3 regions of the Clostridium sp. CM039 genome follow, and region 3 is predicted to be linked to each of the others. Evidence: riboswitches for the same ligand, from Rfam matches in the RefSeq annotation. Region 3 holds a riboswitch; each other region holds the start of a gene.
The links. A riboswitch is a leader RNA that binds a small molecule or an ion and turns the genes downstream of it on or off. The one in region 3 is predicted to bind thiamine pyrophosphate.
Positions count from the first base shown of each region.

Region 1: linked by a shared signal. The riboswitch ahead of thiT (energy-coupled thiamine transporter ThiT) and the one ahead of thiD (bifunctional hydroxymethylpyrimidine kinase/phosphomethylpyrimidine kinase) in region 3 are both predicted to bind thiamine pyrophosphate.
Region 2: linked by a shared signal. The riboswitch ahead of ACWJJ2_RS04645 (thiamine-binding protein) and the one ahead of thiD (bifunctional hydroxymethylpyrimidine kinase/phosphomethylpyrimidine kinase) in region 3 are both predicted to bind thiamine pyrophosphate.

Region 1 covers NZ_CM143649.1:2,176,367-2,180,660, reverse strand. The annotation lists gene ACWJJ2_RS10240 (L-lactate MFS transporter) at 1-1,029, shown strand, start outside; gene thiT (energy-coupled thiamine transporter ThiT) at 1,232-1,873, opposite strand; TPP riboswitch at 1,961-2,065, opposite strand; gene ACWJJ2_RS10230 (polysaccharide deacetylase family protein) at 2,338-3,201, shown strand; gene metA (homoserine O-acetyltransferase MetA) at 3,268-4,185, opposite strand.
Region 2 covers NZ_CM143649.1:979,221-983,514, forward strand. The annotation lists gene ACWJJ2_RS04635 (ABC transporter substrate-binding protein) at 1-872, opposite strand, end outside; gene ACWJJ2_RS04640 (ABC transporter permease) at 912-1,688, opposite strand; gene ACWJJ2_RS04645 (thiamine-binding protein) at 1,660-1,950, opposite strand; TPP riboswitch at 2,063-2,172, opposite strand; gene ACWJJ2_RS04650 (hypothetical protein) at 2,260-2,559, opposite strand; gene ACWJJ2_RS04655 (patatin-like phospholipase family protein) at 2,694-3,704, shown strand; gene ACWJJ2_RS04660 (SDR family oxidoreductase) at 3,921-4,294, shown strand, end outside.
Region 3 covers NZ_CM143649.1:1,817,372-1,821,665, reverse strand. The annotation lists gene glpK (glycerol kinase GlpK) at 54-1,544, shown strand; TPP riboswitch at 1,614-1,724, shown strand; gene thiD (bifunctional hydroxymethylpyrimidine kinase/phosphomethylpyrimidine kinase) at 1,871-2,695, shown strand; gene thiM (hydroxyethylthiazole kinase) at 2,901-3,737, shown strand; gene thiE (thiamine phosphate synthase) at 3,727-4,294, shown strand, end outside.

The sequences.
Region 1 (4,294 bases), 360 kb from region 3:
TATTCATTTTTTATGTTTATAACTGGAAAATATTTAGAGAAATACAGTCCAAGAATGGTTGTTTCTATGGGTGCACTTCTTGTAGCATTAGGATGGATATTATCTGCATATGCACCAAATATATATATTTTAACTATAACATATGGGGTAATAATTGGCGCTGGCGTAGGCATAGCATATGGAGCTCCGATGACGGTAGTAGCAAAATGGTTTCCAGAAAAAAAAGGCTTAGTAGTAGGCATTGTATTAATAGGATTTGGGTTGTCACCACTTATAACAGCTCCACTTGCAAGAAATTTAATAGAAAGTTATGGAATAACAAAAGCTTTCCTAATATTAGGTGTATCTTTTGGGGTAATAATACCTTTGCTTTCGTATCCATTTAGATATCCGTCTGATGTGGAAAGTAAAAGTCTTGAAACAACTGCAAGCACAAAAATTCATATGAATGGTACGAATACTGCTAAAATGATTAAATCAAAAAACTTTAAAGGGTTATATGTAAATTTTATGATTGGATCAATGATTGGACTAATGTTAATTGGAATGACAAGTAACGTTGGTGTAGAACTCATTAAGCTATCCCCAAAAACAGTAGCTTTATTAATGATCGTATTTGCAGTTTTTAATGGAATAGGTAGACCTATATTTGGCTTGATTACGGATAAGTACTCGTCTAAAACCGCCATGCTAATTTCTTACGCACTAATTATTATCGCAGCATTATTAATGCTAGTGGCAAATGAAGGCAGTTTAGTATTATTTAGTATAGCGTTTTCGATATTTTGGTTTAATCTTGGAGGATGGTTAGCTATAGCGCCTACTTCAACTCTTGATATGTATGGAACGAAACATTATAGTGAGAATTATGGTGTTGTGTTTACGGCATATGGTATAGGAGCCATTATCGGGGTGTTGGCTTCTGGACTTCTAATGGATATCCTTGCGAATTATAATTATATTTTTTATTTTATAATTGGTTTATGTATTATGGGTATTCTTTCATCTAAAAGAATGATTAAAACGTAATCTAACAGAATTGCCCATTTTAGTGGGCTAGAGTTAAGAGATGATTGATAGTAATTTCTAAGTTATTATATTTAATGCTACGTAATATTAATATTACGTAGCATTAAATATAATACAGTAAACTTCATGATGAACAGAATAATGTATTAGTATAACTTTTGGTTGAAGAAAAACGTGAAGTAGGTAGTAGATATATTTCGAGTTAATTTAGAGCTTTGGTTATAGCTAACTTTGATAATCGTTTTAAAGGTAGAAGCCCAATAATTACACAGGTAATAATGGTTTCCACACTTAGGTATGAACCGTTATATAAAAGGGAGTATAAATAAACAGAGGTTCCTTTTGGAGCATAGCTTCCGAAGAACACTACTCCAGAAATAAAATGGCATGTAAATCTAGCTAGCATTGCTACGACTACGCCAATAAGTATGACCTTAGTATTACGTGATCTAAAGTAACCAACTATTCCAATGGCCATAAAAGGAAGCGGATAATCAAATAGTACTTGCACTGGATGGAGTGCGAAGGGTGCTACTAAAAAATTAATAATTCCAAATAAAAAACCTGTTAAAAACCCAACTTCAGGACCATAAAATAAGGATATAAGTATGATTGGAACCATGCTCCCAGCAGTAATGCTACCACCTTGTGGTAATTTTATAATTGTAATAAACTGCAATACAGTAGATAATGCAAGAGATATACCAACTAAAGTTATCATCTGCGTAGTAAATTTAATTTTCCTAACTTTCAAAACTGCATAGATTAATAACAAAACTCCTAATAGTGCAAAAAGAGCAATGGGGGTTTTTGTAATTTCAGCGATTCTTTCGGTAAAAGTCATTTTTATAGCCTCCATGTATTGTGCTACAGAAGTATTATGGCAAAAACAAAAAAACTATATTCAAAAAAGGAATATAGTTAATGTACTTATACATCATAACCGCTTTCCTCCGCTGGTATTATCCAGATCAGGTATAAGGGTCAATGAATTAAATATTCATATCTCAGCCATTAGGCACCCCTAGCACATATATTATTATTATAATTTAATTATATAGAAGTATATTATATTTTACAACCTGTTTTAGATATTTATGAATTAAAAGAAAATAATAAAATAAAGAAAATACCGGAAAAGATTGATTTTATAATCTGGATGGTATAAAGTTAATAAATGTAAGGTGATCAATTTAGCATTAGGGTTACAAAATACTCAGGGAATTTATTATTAAGGGGTTTTGTATTAGATGATGAAGATTAAAAAATAATATGTGTTTCCGAAAAAATACATACAAGGAGGTTATTATGAGAAAAAAAATAATTTTAATATTTACACTCGTTATTTTAATGTCTCTTTCGGGGTGTTCAAGATCGAAGACTGCTACAATAAAAAAAACTGCCCCAGTTAAACCAGCAACTGCAGTTGAACCCATTAAACCGGCTGAACCCGCTCAAACCTCTTCGATACCCGCTTTTGACAAGACTGCTGTTATGAAGGCTTCAGGAAAGAGTGTTCCAGTTTTAATGTACCATTCAATTGACTACGAAAAAGATAATCCTATTCGTCTTCCTGTTAAAAGATTTGAGGAGCAACTAAAATATTTAAAAGATAATGGTTATTATACTATTACACTTACAAATTTATATGAATATCTTATTAAGGATATACCAATACCTGAAAAATCCATAGTTCTTACTTTTGATGATGGTTATGAAGATAATTATACGGATATGTTCCCTGTTTTGAAAAAGTATAATTTTAAAGCAACAATTTTTGTTATTACTGGTAGTATTGATAAAAGTCCTAACTATATGACTTCGAAACAGCTTGTGGAAATGGAAAAATATGGAGTGGAAATAGGGAGTCATACCGTAAAGCATGAAAATTTAAAAGAGATGCCTAAGGATAAGCAACTAGAAACTTTAGTTAAATCTAAAAAAGATTTGGAAAAAATATTAAATAAACAAATAAAATTCTTTTCCTACCCTTATGGTGGATACAGCAAAACTTCAATTGAGGCTGTACGAGAAGCAGGGTATACAATGGCTTTTAGTACTGACGGCAGATGGTCTTCCAAAGAGGATGGTATACTTTCCTTACATAGGGTATATATAAGTTCATTCCATGACATGGAAGAATTTAAGAAACGTATTTCTAATACAGATTAAATTTTAATAAAGTTCAATATTTAGAGTTGGGTCCCTAAGTTACTAGGGGCCCAACTTTTATATGTATTATTCTAGGTACACCAAATTGTAAGGTGTCTCCTGATAAACATAATAATTTAACCAGTTTAAAAAAAGCAAACTTGAGTGACCTCTCCATTTTACGATAGGTATTTTTAATGGATCGTCTTTTGGATAATAATTTTTGGGGACATTTATATTTAAGCCGTTTGCTATATCCCTGTCATATTCATTTTTTAATGTTAATGGATCATACTCTGAATGCCCGGTTATAAAAATTTGTCTTCCCTTTTTTGCTGATACAATGTAAATGCCTGATTCCTCAGATTCTGATAAAATTTCAAGCTCATCTATCTTATCAATATCAACTTTTCTTATTTCAGTATGTCTTGAATGTGGAACATAAAATTCATCGTCAAATCCACTCAAAAGTTTAACGTTTTGCTTTGTTATTTTATGTTTAAACACTCCAAATACTTTACTATCAAGTTTATGTTTTTGCACTCCGTAATGATAATGAAGCCCTGCTTGAGCACCCCAACAAATATGCAAGGTAGAGTATACATTGTGAATACTCCATTCCATAATTTTTTTAAGTTCCTCCCAGTAATCCACTTCTTCAAAGGGAATACTTTCAATTGGTGCGCCAGTTATTATCATTCCATCAAATCTAGAGTTCTTTATTTCTTCAAAAGTGTTATAAAATTTAATTAAATGTTCCTGCGATATATTTTTACATGCATGGCTTGCAGGGTGAAGAAGAACTATATCAATCTGTAGTGGAGAGTTTCCAAGAAGTCTTAAAATTTGTGTTTCAGTATCGATTTTTGTTGGCATAAGGTTTAAAATCACAATTTTTAAAGGCCGAATATCTTGGTGAAATGCGCAGTCTTCTGTAATAGTAAAAATGTTCTCTTTATTTAAAGTTTTAAACGCTGGAAGATTGTCAGGTATTTTTATTGGCATTTGCATCCTCCTTGTAATTAGGCATCTTATAAAAAAAAGCTGCTTTCCTATAAGGAAAGCAGCATGATTAACTTTAATAAACAATAAAATTGTATTATAAAATTTGCTA
Region 2 (4,294 bases), 840 kb from region 3:
GCTTTATATTGATCCTTTAAATATTTTTGACTTGCGACGGCAAGAGCTTCATCTGTCTCCGGTGCATTTTTCAGTAAAACCTTAGCACTTTCCTCAGGTTTCTCCATGCTGTATTCATATCCTTTTGTAACTGCTTTTAAAAATTTCTTTGCCATTTCAGGATCCGCTTTTAATTTGTTCTCATTGGCTATAATTACCGGAGTATAATAATCTAAATCTTTATTTAATTTTCCAATATCAATATAGTCAATAGGAATATTTTTAAGCTTCGCTTCTATTCCTGTCCATCCATAAAATACCCATTCAATATCAATATTTTTCTTAGTTACAGCAAAGAAATCCTCTGATCCTGCATCTACCATCTTTAGTTTTGAAAAATCCGCATTATCTTTTTCCATAACCGCCTTTAAAATTGCATTTTCAGAAGGCGACCCCCATCCGCCATAGGTTTTTCCTTCAAAATCCTTAGGAGATTTAATATTTTTTTCCTTAGGCGATGCAAACCCGGAAGTATTATGCTGAATAATAGTGGCTATAGCTTTTATTGGAAGTGGATCTTTAGCAGTTCTAGCATAAGTTACATCTTCTTGATAGCTTACGCCAAAATCTCCTTTGCCCGCTGCAATTAAACTTGCAGTACTTCCCTGCGCTGGTTGAATAATTTCCACGTCAAGTCCTTCTTCTTTAAAATATCCATTATCTTTCGCTACATATAATCCAGTATGATTAGTGTTTGGTATCCAATCTAAAATAACAGTAACCTTTTTTAAAGTTTCTTCCTTCTTTACATCTTCTTTTTTTGCAGCACAACCCACAAATAAAACCGTAGTCATTGAAACTGTTAATAATAATGAAATTACTTTCTTTAGCATGATTTTACCTCCAAATAAAATAATATGTCCTATTTAAATTTAGTCATTGTTATCTGCTTTATTTCTAGTCCAAGGAGTAAAAAAATATTGTAATAAATTCAAGAGTCCAAATAGTCCCATGCTTAATATTACAATAATTATAATCACTGCAAAAACTTTATCAAGTGCATATGAATTTTTAGCTCTAATCATATATACCCCAAGACCCTCATCTCCTCCAAGCCATTCTCCAATAACTGCCCCCATAATACTATAGGTTGCTGCTATTCTAAGGCCCGAAAAAAAATTTACAGTAGAGGATGGCAGCTTCACCATGGTGAAAATTTGAAACTTACTAGCTCCCATAGTCTTTAAAAGGTTTACCATATCCGCGTCTACTGATTCTAATCCATCAATCAAACTAACAACTATAGGGAAAAAGCACACTAACACTACTACAATAATCTTAGGCAATATTCCAAAACCAAACCATATTATGAAAAGTGGTGCTAGAGCAATAATTGGAACAGTTTGAGATACTACTAAAATTGGATATATGCATTTTTTAATGATTTTCACATTATCCATTAAGATGGCTAAAATTAACGCAATCAAAATTGATATTGCGAATCCAATCAAGGCTTCATATAAAGTCGCATAAATATGCTTAGTAATGCTTGGAACTATATTCACCAAGGTACTAATAATATCTTTTGGCGAAGGCAATATGTATTGCGGAACCCTCCATTTATCTACAGCTATCTGCCATATAAAAAGAATTATTAATTGAAAAACTATAGGAATAAGTTTATTTTCTATACTTATATGTTTTTTCATTCATAGTCACGCCTTCAGCTTTATAATCGATTTTCACTATAGAAACAACCCTACTTGCTCCATGAACTACACAAATTTCCTGGGCCTTTTTTACTATATCTAAAAGCTCATCCATTTCACCTTCCATAGTGGTTTCCATTGGTCCTACCTCATATTTCACTCCACTAGATTGAATATATTCTATAACCTTATCTACTACTGGGTAAATTTTTTCTTCCGCAACCACTGGTATAACTTGAAGACTCACATTTACAACTGACATTTCAATTCCCCCTTATAATATTGTTAAAGTAAAATAAACCCTTTGCTCATTTTTAAGCGAAGGGTTCTATAATCGAATAACTTTGCACCATTTATATATTCTTATTTTAACCTAAATGCAAATTATGTTTTCCCTCCGCTGGCATTATCCAATTCAGGTTATAAGGGTCGAAACTTAACTGTTTCCTCTCAGACAAAAATATTGACTCCCCTAGTTTTTAATATTAAATTACTTTACACGTATATACTACCTAAAAATTCTTATAATGTCAAACCATAAAAAACGCATCTTTTATTCAGTGCGTTTTTCTTAACAATCCATATTATCTTCAAACTTTTTAATATCTTCCTTTAGTTCATCTATTTGTTTTTGTAAATCCTTATTATCGCCCTTAGAATTACTGTTTCCATTATCTCCAGATTGATTGCCATCCTGCGATTCAAGATTTTGAGACTGAGCTGCAATTATCAAAATACTCTGCGCCAAACCCGTTAAAAAATTACCTATTACATTTTGTTGATCAACATTAAGTTTTCCAGCAATTATAATCCCTATTACTGTTGCTAATGTGGCTAATTGACAAGGCGTGAATTCTTCTAACTTTTTCATACATTGCCTCTTTTATAAAATGGTTGTAATATATTATATTCTTTTAACAAAAAAAAGTGTAACTAATATTATTTTTTAAATATATGACATGAAGATATTTTTATTCATATATTACTCATAAAGGGGTGATATATATGAATATATACAACAATAGAAGATTTGCAGATATTGTGTTTGAAGGTGGCGGAGTTAAGGGCATCGGTCTTGTAGGTGCCTTAAAAACATTTGAGGATAATGGATATCAATGGAAAAATATTTCAGGAAACTCTGCCGGATCTATTATAGCTGCACTAGTTGCGGTAGGCTACCCAGCTGACGAGATAAAAAAATTAATGCTAAATCTAGACTACACAAAATTTGCTGATAAAAGTCATTTTAATATGCCTATATTCTCTGATGCTTACAATCTACTTTTTAAAAAAGGCATTTATAAAGGTGACTATATAAAAAATTGGATTGACGAAGTTCTATCGCATAAACTTAAGCTTACAAATAGGAAAAAAATAACCTTTGGAGATTTGATTATTCCAGGAGAAAAGGGTATTCTTTTAAATAATAATAAGTATAAAAGAAAATACAAACTGCATATTATAGCAACTGATATTAGCTGTGGAAAGATGCTAATACTACCAGAGGATATTGCGGGATACGGGATAAATCCTGATGAACTTGAAGTAAGTTTGGCAATAAGAATGAGCATATCTATCCCCTATTTTTTCCACCCTGTAAACTTATATAATATAAAGACTAATAAAAAGTCTCTCATTGTTGATGGTGGTGTTTTAAGCAATTATCCAGTTTGGATTTTTGATGTGAATGGTGTTCCTCTCTGGCCAACCATCGGTTTTAAACTCGGAGGGAACAAAGAAATACGAGAACATAAAATCACAAATATCTTAAATTTTACTAGCTCAATTATTGAGACTATGTTAGAAGCACAAGATGATATTCATATAAGCGAAATGGATTTCTTGCGTACTGTAAAAATCGATACCCTTGATATTAAAACCACAGATTTTAATATTGGGAATAAAAAAATTATGGAGTTATATAATTCTGGTGAAGTTTGTGCAAAAGAATTTCTTAAAAATTGGGAAGATAATTATAAAAAGCATAGAATCTTTAGAAGTAATTCTTTTAAATAATAATCGTTGCTAAAAACACTAAATCTTTTTATTCATATATACACCATCTTGCATTTATTTATTGAACAATACTAAGAATCTAAAAGTGCACTAAGCTTAATAATTATTATTATTATTATTATTAAGCTTAGGTGTTTTTTTCTTAGTTCACAAATTTAGTCACAGTTCAAATAATGTGATATTATAATATTAAGAAAAAAAAATGAGGTGAGTTCAATGAAAAAAGTATTATTAACCGGCTCTAATGGTTTCTTAGCATCAAGATATTACACATATTATAAAGATAAATACGAAATAATCCCATTAGGACATGCAGAGTTAGATATAACAGACGTGAGTAAAGCCTTAGAAATTATACAGAAATCCAAACCTGATTACGTGATACATACCGCTGCTATTGCTGATACAGGTTTGTGTGAACGAAACCCAGAACTATCTTATGAAATAAATGTAAAAGGTTCAATTAACATTGCTAAAGCCTGTAGTTTAACAAAATCTAAATTAATATATTTAAGTTCTGAACAAATTTTTAATGGCAATTTCGAATCAGGACCATATAATGAAAATCACATTCCAACTCCAAATACCAT
Region 3 (4,294 bases):
ATTAATGTGTAAACGATTCAATAAGACTAATTTCAAAAAGGAGTTTTGCTAAAATGGCTAAATATATAATGGCACTTGATCAAGGTACAACCAGTTCAAGGTGTATTCTATTCAATGAAAGGGGACTTATTGTAACGTCCGCTCAAAAAGAATTTACTCAGATTTTCCCAAAAGGAGGGTGGGTAGAACATGACCCAATGGAGATATGGTCAAGTCAAATTAGCGTTGCAACAGAAGCGATGGCTGAAGTTAATGCTACGGCGTCTGATATAGCAGCAATAGGTATTACAAATCAAAGAGAAACTACTGTAGTTTGGGATAGACGAACGGGAGTTCCGGTATACAATGCAATTGTATGGCAATGTAGAAGAACTGCAGAGACTTGTGATGAATTAACACAAAAAGGATTTGATAAAATTGTTAGAGCTAAAACGGGATTGATTTTAGACGCTTATTTTTCTGGAACAAAAATAAAATGGATATTGGACAATGTAGAAGGCGCTAGAGCAGAAGCTGAAGCAGGAAATTTATTGTTTGGCAATATAGATACTTGGTTAATTTGGAATTTAACAAAAGGAAAAACATATGTAACAGACTATTCTAATGCTTCAAGAACAATGCTATTTAATATTCATGAACTTACATGGGATGACGAAATTTTAGAAACATTGAACATACCAAAATCAATGCTCCCAGAAGTAAAACCTTCAAGTTGTGTATATGGCAACACCGATATTTCATTGTTTGGAGGGGAAATTCCAATTGCTGGAGCGGCTGGAGACCAACAAGCGGCATTATTTGGACAAACTTGCTATTCACCAGGAACAGCTAAAAACACATATGGGACAGGCTGCTTCATGCTTATGAATACAGGAGACAAAGCAATTCAATCTAAACAGGGATTACTTACAACGATTGCTTGGGGAATAGATGGAAAAGTAGAGTATGCTCTTGAGGGTAGTGTATTTATAGCTGGAGCAGCTATACAATGGTTAAGAGATGAGCTACGCATGATTGACAATGCTGCTGATTGCGAAGAATATGCTAATGCGGTAGAAGATACAAATGGAGTATATGTAGTTCCGGCTTTTGTTGGACTTGGAGCACCATATTGGGATCCTTATGCAAGAGGAACAATTGTAGGTCTTACAAGAGGAGCAAAGAAAGAACATTTAATAAGAGCAACTCTCGAAGCGCTTGCTTACCAAACACATGATGTTTTAAAAGCAATGCAAGAAGATTCTGGAATTATACTTACAGAACTTAAAGTAGATGGAGGAGCTTGCAATAACAATTTCTTAATGCAGTTTCAATCTGATATTTTAAACGTTCAAGTAGACAGACCAGAGGTTACTGAAACTACAGCACTCGGTGCGGCTTATCTTGCAGGGCTAGCAGTAGGATATTGGAAGAGCAAAGATGAAGTAGCAAAGCATTGGGCAATATCAAGAAGTTTCAAACCTAGTATGACAGAAGAAAAAAGAAAAGAATTACTTCATGGATGGCATATAGCTGTTAAAAGATCAGGCATAAAACTTGAATAGTAGTAACGAAATATTAATTGTTAATAATAATTTGTTATGCTATTATTAACATATGAAATATAAAAGAATAACCTAACACAGGGGAGTTGGATAGGCCAACTGAGAGAAAGAACTTTAATTCTTTGACCCTATAACCTGATCTGGATAATGCCAGCGTAGGAAGTTGTTTATTGGTGTATTATATATGTATATATTTTTATATATCAAGATAATTTAAACACGAATCCTATGGGTTTGTGTTTTTTGTTTTATAAATAAAATGGATGAATAGTGCCGCAGGTGATGATTTAACATTTAAAAAATAATTATTTTAGGAGGGAATTGATATGAAAAAAGTTTTAACTATAGCAGGTTCTGACAGCTCAGGAGGAGCAGGTGTACAGGCAGATTTAAAAAGCTTAAGTGCGAGTGGCGTATACGGGATGAGTGTAATTACAGCGATAACAGCACAAAATACTATGGGGGTTTTTGCAGTGCAAGACTTGGGCGAAGAAATCATCAAGGCACAAATTGATGCTATTTTTACAGACATAGTTGTAGATGCGGTTAAAATTGGTATGGTTTCTGTGATCTCAACTATTGATGTGATAAGTGAGAAATTAAAACAATACAAGCCTAAAAACGTAGTACTCGATCCCGTAATGATCTCAAAAAGCGGTTATTCACTGTTAAAGCCAGAGTCAAAAACGGCTTTGGTTAAAAAATTAATTCCACTAGCGTCAATTATTACACCTAATGTCCCAGAGGCTGAAGAAATTTTAAAAGAAGTAAATTCAGATATTACGAGCATTGAAACAGTAGTAGATATGGAAAGTGCAGCAAAAGAAATGTACAAGCTAGGATGCAAAAATGTGCTTTTAAAGGGAGGACATATGCAGGGGGAAGCCGTAGATGTGTTTTATGATGGAAGTGAAATTACACATTTTACGTCTGAGAGAATAAATACAAAAAATACTCATGGAACTGGATGTACTTTGTCTTCAGCCATAGCTGCAAATTTGGCGCTTGGCTATAGCATGAAGGATTCAATAAAAAATTCAAAGCAGTATATAACAACTGCTATAAAGCATTCTTTAGATATTGGGCATGGGGTGGGACCTACAAATCATTTCTACGAATTATATAAAAAAGCAGGGATGGCAAATGATTAAGGATAGTGAAAAACTGGATTTTTAGCAGCGAGTTCTGTAAACTTAATAACACAAAATTTAAGGGGAGTAAATAATGTATTAGTATGTATCATATTTATAGCAGTAGATATTACTTTATAAAACGTTATTTATTACTTGGAGCTACAATGCCCGTTATGATTATTACAGGATTTATATAAACAATAATTTGGAGGATGATGTCAAAATGGAAATTAATAAGAAAATAATTAAATTACTAAACAATTTAAGAGAAAAAACCCCATTGGTGCACCAAATAACAAATTATGTTACCGTTAATGATTGTGCCAATATTACACTAGCAATAGGTGGGTCACCGGTTATGGCGGAGGATATTCATGAAGTTCGCGAGATGGTATCACTTGCATCTTCACTTGTTATAAATATAGGAACATTAAATAGTGTAATTATAGAGGCTATGATTGAGGCAGGAAAGATGGCAAATGAATTAAACATACCTGTTATCTTAGATCCTGTCGGAGTAGGTGCAACAACTTATAGAACAGAAACTTGCAAAAGAATTATAAATGAAGTGAAATTAGCAGTTATTAGAGGGAATTTATCTGAAATAAAAACAATTTATGGTATTAAAACTATAACAAGAGGTGTAGATGCTAGTGAGAGTTTTTCTGTAGATAGTAATGAATTTACAAGAGAGAAAGAAATGGCAAGGAATTTTGCTGTTAAATTTAATACGGTAGTAGTTATAACAGGTGCTGTAGACATTATATCAGATGGTAAGACTCTTTACACCGCATCTAACGGTCATAAAATAATGTCTAGGGTTACAGGTACAGGATGTATGTGTACTTCCGTTATTGGTTGTTATTTAGGCGCTGGAGATAATAATTTAATAGCAGCACTCGCAGGAATTGTTTCAATGGGTATTGCAGGAGAAACAGCTTATGAAAGCTTAGATAAAAATAGCGAAGGATCAGGAACATTTAAAGTGAAAATGCTAGATGCTATTTACAGTTTATCTGAAGCTCTAATAATGGAAAGGAGTAAAATAAATGAAGAATAATGTGAATTATAGCCTTTATCTCGTTACAGATAGAGATGTGTTAGTGGATTTAGATATATTTGCAGCGGTGGAGGAAGCAATAAAAGGCGGGGTTACATTAGTCCAGCTTAGAGAAAAGAGATTAAGTACTTTAGAGTTTTATAATATTGCAGTGAAAATAAAAATTATTACAGATAAATATAAGATTCCCCTAATAATAAACGATAGAATTGATATTGCACAGGCCATAGATGCAGCGGGGGTACACATAGGTCAAAGTGATATGCCAGCGACTATCGCGAGAAGTATAATAGGAGATAATAAGATACTAGGGGTTTCTACTGCAACACTTAAGGAAGCACAAAGGGCAGAAAAACAAGGAGCAGATTATGTGGGTGTTGGAGCGATGTTTCCTACAACTACTAAAGATGATGCAAGTGCAGTTTCTGTATTAAGTTTAAAAGAAATAAAAGAAAAAATTTCTATCCCTGTAGTTGCTATTGGTGGAATTAATGAAAAAAATGTAAATTTATTAAAGATAGCAAATATTGATGGAATAGCTGTTGTTTCAGATATTC